Regions from separate parts of the Paenibacillus sp. 1-8 genome, predicted to be linked through region 1. Evidence: riboswitches for the same ligand, from Rfam matches in the RefSeq annotation. Region 1 holds a riboswitch; each other region holds the start of a gene.
The links. Region 1 has a riboswitch for cyclic di-AMP ahead of AC0WRU_RS12855 (3D domain-containing protein). Riboswitches for the same ligand answer to the same signal wherever they lie in the genome.
Positions count from the first base shown of each region.

Region 1 (2,268 bases):
CCCTAACTTTTGATGACGTGCCCGATTCCCGGTATACGCCGCAGGTTCTGGACATTTTGCACGCGAATGGTATCAAAGCCACCTTCTTTATCGTCGGTCACCGTGCGGAAAAACACCCGGGCATGATTCGCCGTATCATACGTGAAGGCCATGCCATAGGCAACCATTCCTATACCCACCCGGATTTTAGGAAGGCTTCACCGGAGCGCTTTCGCAACCAGATTAAGAAAACAGAACATATTTTGGAGGCCACCGTCGGCTTTCGACCCAAGCTGATTCGCCCGCCCTATGGTGAAATAACGGAGCCTCAGATCCAGTGGGCGCGTCGTCACGGCTACATGATTGTAAATTGGAACGTAGACTCCCTCGATTGGAAGGGACTGAGTAAAACACAAATTCAGCGTAATGTAATTCCTGCTACCGGACCAGGCTCCATCATTTTAATGCACGCAGGTGGAGGTCAAAGCTCCAACCTGAAAGGCACAGTTCAATCCCTGCCGGGTCTCATTCAGTCGCTGAAAGCCAAGGGCTACAAATTTGTCACGGTTCCACGGCTACTTCACACCTCGGAGCGGAAATAATAGTAAAAGGGCTGTCTTACCAGCAGATGCATTCTGCTCGTCAAGACAGCCCTTTTTTATTCGACAAAGCCCATATGAATTAGGATCGGCGATTAAGTTATTTGATATTGGTTTACATAATATATATTATGTAAATATAATTCATTGGCTTATACAGTCTATTTATCAATGACGTACAGCTTCACATTTTGAAAACCAAAGTCATTCACAAAAGATGGGCTACCCGGAATGAAAATATCAATCCGTTTCCCTGTAATGGCGCTGCCCTTATCGCGTGCTACCGCTACAAAAGATTGATCCGGCAGCCCTGGATGGGAATAGCCTGTAACCAGTACTTTCGTACCTAAAGGAATTACGCTTGGATCTACAGCAATCGTACCGAGCTTAAGCGGATTTCCGAAATAGTCCACCGCTCCCCATTTTCCATTTTCACAGGCTGCTGCGGAATACGCTGTGGCCTTCACGTCAACTACTTTGCTGTAGCTAAATGTTTTGCCCCATGCTTCAACCTGTTGACCGTCACCTGCTGGCTCTTTCTCGGACAAAAGCTGAGGCTTCGAATCCGAAGAGACCTTTACCTTGTTCTCATCCGGAACCTTAATTTGTACTCCTGCATATATATTGCTGGCAGCAACATCCGGGTTCTCCTTTTGCAGATCCTCTACAGATACCCCGTAACGCTGAGCAAGCAAAAAGAAGGTATCACCTTCCCTGGCGGTATGAAGCGAAGCGGCGTCAGCTACCCCTGCTGTCTGTGCCAATCCTGCGATAGCTGCGGCCAGCACTGCAAATTTCATTGTTTTTCCAATACGTTTCAGATGTTTCAAAAGATATGTACCTCCTCTAATATGCCTGCGAAGTTAGCTGTCGGATTCGGACTCAGGAGAAGCCCTATGCTTAATGCAATTCACCCCTAGGCACCTTCCATCCCTTCGTATGAAGACGGATCAGAAGTGACTGCCGTTGTTACGTCCCCCGCACTTCCCATGGTTTTGGGTCCCGCATTCAGCGTCTGTCTGGCTGTTTGCTGCCCCGGTAAGTTTTGGCTCATTGCATAGTATCACAATTTTGTAACCTAATCTGCATGAAATTGTTGGGAACCTTGAACATCATACTATATCCGTTACAATTTTGTCATCAAAAAATCGAAAAAGGTAATAAAAATCTGAAAGGATATGACAAAAAAAAGAATAAGCCCTCCCGTCAAACTTCCGTCGTGGAGGGCTTGCTTCATAGCTTTAAAAGCTCATTTCTTATAAAACCTTGGCAAGAAAATCCCGAGTACGATCATGGCTTGGAGTACCAAAAACCTGCTCCGGTGTACCTTGCTCCACAATTTGACCGTTATCCATAAAGATAATCCGGTCACCTACCTCGCGGGCAAAGCCCATCTCATGCGTTACGATGACCATCGTCATGCCACCCTCAGCCAGCTTCTTCATCACGTCCAGCACCTCTCCGACCATTTCAGGGTCCAAGGCGGAGGTCGGCTCATCGAATAGCATCACATGCGGCTGCATCGCCAAGGCACGTGCAATTGCAATCCGCTGTTTCTGTCCACCGGACAACTGGTTTGGATAGGTGTCTTTTTTGTCTTCAAGTCCAACGGTGCGCAGCAGCCCCAACGCAATTTTCTCCGCTTCCTTTGCTGCCTGGCCTCTAACCTGAGTCGGCGCAAGCGTCAGAT
Region 1 covers NZ_CM149995.1:2,831,939-2,834,206, forward strand. The annotation lists gene AC0WRU_RS12850 (polysaccharide deacetylase family protein) at 1-581, shown strand, start outside; gene AC0WRU_RS12855 (3D domain-containing protein) at 740-1,408, opposite strand; cyclic di-AMP (ydaO/yuaA leader) riboswitch at 1,416-1,589, opposite strand; gene AC0WRU_RS12860 (amino acid ABC transporter ATP-binding protein) at 1,835-2,268, opposite strand, start outside.

Region 2 (2,268 bases), 2.7 Mb from region 1:
CGGTACGATCCGGTAGTTAGATATTGAGGCCGGCATGTCTTCCCATCCTCCTTTTACAAGTACTTAAACCATTAACAACAGATTGTAGACAAGTTGTTGGGGATTGGCAAGCGTGTTTATTTCATACCCAAGTCGGGTATACATTCAATAAGAAGGCTTTACTGTTCATATGCTCCCCCAGCCGTGACGGTAAGACCGACGATGTTCACAGAAACTGAAACCTTTTGAGGTGCCAGTTCGTCAGTAACGATAACGTTTCTGATGTTGTGGACATAAAAAACCGCAATTCGATTCCGTCCAGAATCAAATTGCGGCTCAGGGTTAGCTTGCTGTCGTTAGTTATTCTACGTTGTCGTCATCAGGAACTTCAGAAGCTACGGCGTGGTAAGCGTCTGTGCTCATAATTCTTTTTGCACCAACATAGCGGTTAGCGTAATAGTTTTCGTTCAGTGAGCTAACAATTACACCACGTGAAGTTGAGGAGTGGGCAAATTTCCCTTCACCTACGAAGATACCTACATGGGAAATGCCTCTTCCTGTGGTGTTGAAGAATACCAGGTCACCAGGTCTCATTTCATCGCGGGATACGGAAGATCCCATTTTGAATTGTGATCCGGATTGATGGGGCAGATTAATTCCCAGTTTTTGATATACATACATTGTGAAGCCGGAGCAATCGAACCCGTCGAGTGTAGTGCCTCCGTTTCTGTAGTTCGTTCCTTTGGCATCTTGGATGACCTGGTCCATCTTAGAGTCTGCAAATGCACTTCCTCCACCGAATGTAAAAGATGTAAAGGCAATGGCGAGACTCATGGCTGCGATCGTTAGCTTCTTCTTCAAAAAAAATATACCCCTTCCAATGCCTGCGAGGTTAGCTTAAGGATTCGGTAGAAGGTTCCCCTATGACCACTCTGTTGCGAGATCAATTCACCCAAACTGGTTCCCCCGCTTCCCAGGTGCCAGGAATTAGGCTTAACTTAAGATGTGCACCTTGGAGAGCAGTATTCACGATAACGATGTTTTGAAGGTAAAGGTTACAATAAAGATTACAAAGTTGTTACTATCAGTTCACTGCGATTATTGTAACAAAGTCGGCTGGCTTTGGCAAATGTTTCATCGCAAAAAGTTACAAAAAAAATCCGCTCCCTTTATCGCGGGAACGGATTTTGTTAAGAGTATTCAGTTATGTGCCGTTTGCCTGGATATGAATGGAGATGGATAGTTGTCTTTGGACAGCCAGAAATTGCTCGGGAGGAACGGAGTGAAGGTTCAACCTCTGCCGGAGATATCGGTATGCCATAGTCGGTACTGTGAACTGATGTGCCATAGCCTGACCAGACTGGTAACAAAATGATACGTTTGCTGGAGAATGAGTGCCAGCATGCCAGTCCAAATCATCGCCATCGTGCCGAATAGACCAAGGACGAGCAGTACACCTGCACCGAGCAGAAGCGAAATACCGATAGCCGGGAGGATTTGGCGAAAGAAGGCAAGCAGCGACGATAGTATGGCGTGACCACCTACGGTGCCTAGCTGCATGTACAGGATGCACTGGCGGATGAACCAGCCATAAGCAATCCAACCGATGGCATAGGGCAGAACATGCAGGAGATAGGTGGGAGATTGCAGCGTCCCTGCTACGATAGGGTAGAGCTTTGGCACCACCCAGAAAGCAGGGAGCAGCAGGAGTCCAAGCTCGATGACGTAATAGATCAGCGATGACAAGCCATGACGTTTCATTCCACGGAAAAAAGACAGACTTTGCGGCTCGGTCGCATGGGTATGCAGACTTTGGTATATTCCCGCCCGGATGAAGGGGGTAATCAGTGTACGCAGCACCGTTGCCCCCAGTAGTATCCACAGATACATATGAACCTCTCGGTTGTCCGTCAGGGCAATCTGGCTCTCCATCCAAAACAACGTCTGTCCCAGTTCATTTTGACCCTGATCGGGGTAGCGCAGCAGCAGGGGAGTAACGGCGGATTGTACCAGTCGATAGAGAAAAACGCCCCATAGCAGTCGATACAGAAACAGAATGATGACAATATAAAATTGTATGCGCACAAGCGCCCAGCCTTCTTTTATAACAGTACGCATCTATAGACACCTCACCATGACAGACTTCCAAGCAGTGTCTCCAGCAGCTTGGTTACACTTATACTCCAACGGGTCTGGGTTTTTTCGTTCAGTTCGGCCTTCAGGCTGTTGTTGATATGCTTATTCTCCAGCGCAATCGTGTACAGCGGATCAACAATCACATGGGAGACC
Region 2 covers NZ_CM149995.1:137,931-140,198, forward strand. The annotation lists gene AC0WRU_RS00540 (GNAT family N-acetyltransferase) at 1-36, opposite strand, end outside; gene AC0WRU_RS00545 (C40 family peptidase) at 340-840, opposite strand; cyclic di-AMP (ydaO/yuaA leader) riboswitch at 846-983, opposite strand; gene AC0WRU_RS00550 (hypothetical protein) at 1,270-2,097, opposite strand; gene AC0WRU_RS00555 (M1 family metallopeptidase) at 2,109-2,268, opposite strand, start outside.
Region 2: it holds a riboswitch for cyclic di-AMP, as region 1 does, so the genes downstream of both, AC0WRU_RS00545 (C40 family peptidase) here and AC0WRU_RS12855 (3D domain-containing protein) in region 1, are expected to answer to the same signal.

Region 3 (2,268 bases), 1.5 Mb from region 1:
ATGCGTCAACAGCTCACTCATGCTATCCACAATATCCTCATTCTGGTCAATGCCAAGCACCTCGCATCCCATATCTACCAATTGCAAAGCCAGGTTTGAGCCAAAGCGTCCCAAACCAATAACCACAAACTGCTGCGTTTTCATATCTACTCGAAAACTCCCTTATCCTATAATCATTTTGCCTTCCGGATGACGATATAATTCCTTACCCTTTTTCGGAGTCAGTGCATAAGCCAGTGTGAGCGGACCCAATCTGCCGGCAAACATCGTCAGGGTAATGACCAGCTTGCCTATAACCGTCAAATCAGATGTTAGCCCCATGGACAATCCCACCGTACCAAATGCAGACACCGTCTCGAACAATATCATCAGAAAATGATGATCCTCGGTTGCCGACAAAATCATCGTCACCCCAATGACAAACAGCAGTCCCAGCAGTGTAATGGTCAAAGCCTTGTAAACTCGTCCCTGCGCAAGTCTGTACCTGAACAGTACAATATCCTCCCTGCCCCGCAGCATCGAAATCACCGCTCCAATGAGCAGGGCGAATGTTGTGGTCTTAATCCCGCCTCCAGTGGAGCCAGGGGAAGCCCCAATAAACATGAGTATTATGATAAAAAACTGCGTAGCCTGTCGCAAGCCTGCAATGTCCAGCGTATTGGCACCTGCGGTGCGGGGCGTTACGGATTGGAATAAAGATCCCAGCAGCTTTCCACCCCAATCCAGCGAGCCCAGTGTCTTCGGATTGGTAAACTCGAATACAAAGATGACAAGCGTGCCGACTACAATCAGAGCAGCCGTCATGCTGAGTACCACCTTGGTATGCAAGGACAGTCTCTTTCGCTTGCGGTATTCCACCAGGTCGGACATAACCACAAAGCCGATACCACCCGAAATAATCAGAAACATAGCCGTAAAATTAACAATCGGATCATATACATAACCTGTCAGGCTGCGAAAGTGACCAAATAGATCAAAGCCTGCATTGTTAAACATGGAGATGGCATGCCAGATTCCAAAATAAATCGCCCTGCCTACGGGCATATCAAAGGACCAGCGAACCGAGAATATCGTAGCGCATACGCCTTCAATAACCAGTGAGTACAGTAATACCTTACGGATTAACCCGACAATTCCCTCTACAGAAGTCTGATTCATCGCTTCCTGCAAAATGAGACGCTCCCGCAAGGAAATACGACGCTTGAACACCAGTGCAATCAAGGTAGCCATCGTCATAAAGCCGAGCCCACCAATCTGGATCAGCGCAACGATGACAACTTGACCAAAAGTGGTAAAAAAGGTGCCAGTATCCTTAACAACAAGACCTGTTACACAGGTTGCGGAGGCGGCTGTAAACAAAGCGTCTATAAATGCAAGCGGCTTTCCTGTTGTATTGGAAATCGGCAGCATTAACAACAAGCTGCCTATAAGAATGATAATGGCAAAGCCCACAACGAATATCTGCGGTGGAGAAAGCCGAAGCCATCTTGCATTGGGATTCATCTATTTATCACTGCTCCTACTTGGTGAATTATGAGCATGGAGACGCTCCGGGTGCAGATTGTTCTTCCGATTGCTGTTACCCCCGGATTTTTTTCTGATTTTATAAGCCCTTTTAATGGTTAAAATGGAAGCGGTAGCGCTCGCCTTTGTCTCTGAATTTTAACCTTATCAGGGTTTATCTAATCCAATAAAATTCAGAGACAACAGCGATCGGAAGATCAAATGGAGCGCGAAGCGGACTTAACTCAGCAACGTTTTAATTATCCAACTTTTATTCGCACAAAAAAAGACACCGGAAATCCGAGTGCCTGACTTGGTTCCTGCTCACAGCCTACGAGGTTAGCTGACGGATTCGGGCTTCACAGTATGCCCTATTCACACTTCCGGTCCGGGACCGGCTGCGAAATTCACCCCAGTAACATGGTTCCCCCGTTTTCCTATGGAAATTCGGCTCAAATGTATATCGTTACCTATATATTTCATATGCATTGTCTCAACAGATTATAATCTTTCTGTATACAGAGCACAAAACCGATTTCGTCGAAATAACGTTAAATTAGCGGTAATTTGAGAATAGGCCACCTTTAATCGCAGCTTATCTTATTTTATTGAAACTTTAAAGTGCTTTCACTCCATTTTCATGAATATCCTAGGTCTGTTGGCGGGAACCTGTGCAGTATGATATCTTTAATGGATGTTCTTATTTACAGATTAAGGAGGAAACTCATGAATCCTATCGGGAAACCGGTCGTGCTCACGGCCAAC
Region 3 covers NZ_CM149995.1:4,294,193-4,296,460, forward strand. The annotation lists gene AC0WRU_RS19755 (potassium channel family protein) at 1-144, opposite strand, end outside; gene AC0WRU_RS19760 (TrkH family potassium uptake protein) at 163-1,503, opposite strand; cyclic di-AMP (ydaO/yuaA leader) riboswitch at 1,817-1,966, opposite strand; gene AC0WRU_RS19765 (CPBP family intramembrane glutamic endopeptidase) at 2,230-2,268, shown strand, end outside.
Region 3: it holds a riboswitch for cyclic di-AMP, as region 1 does, so the genes downstream of both, AC0WRU_RS19760 (TrkH family potassium uptake protein) here and AC0WRU_RS12855 (3D domain-containing protein) in region 1, are expected to answer to the same signal.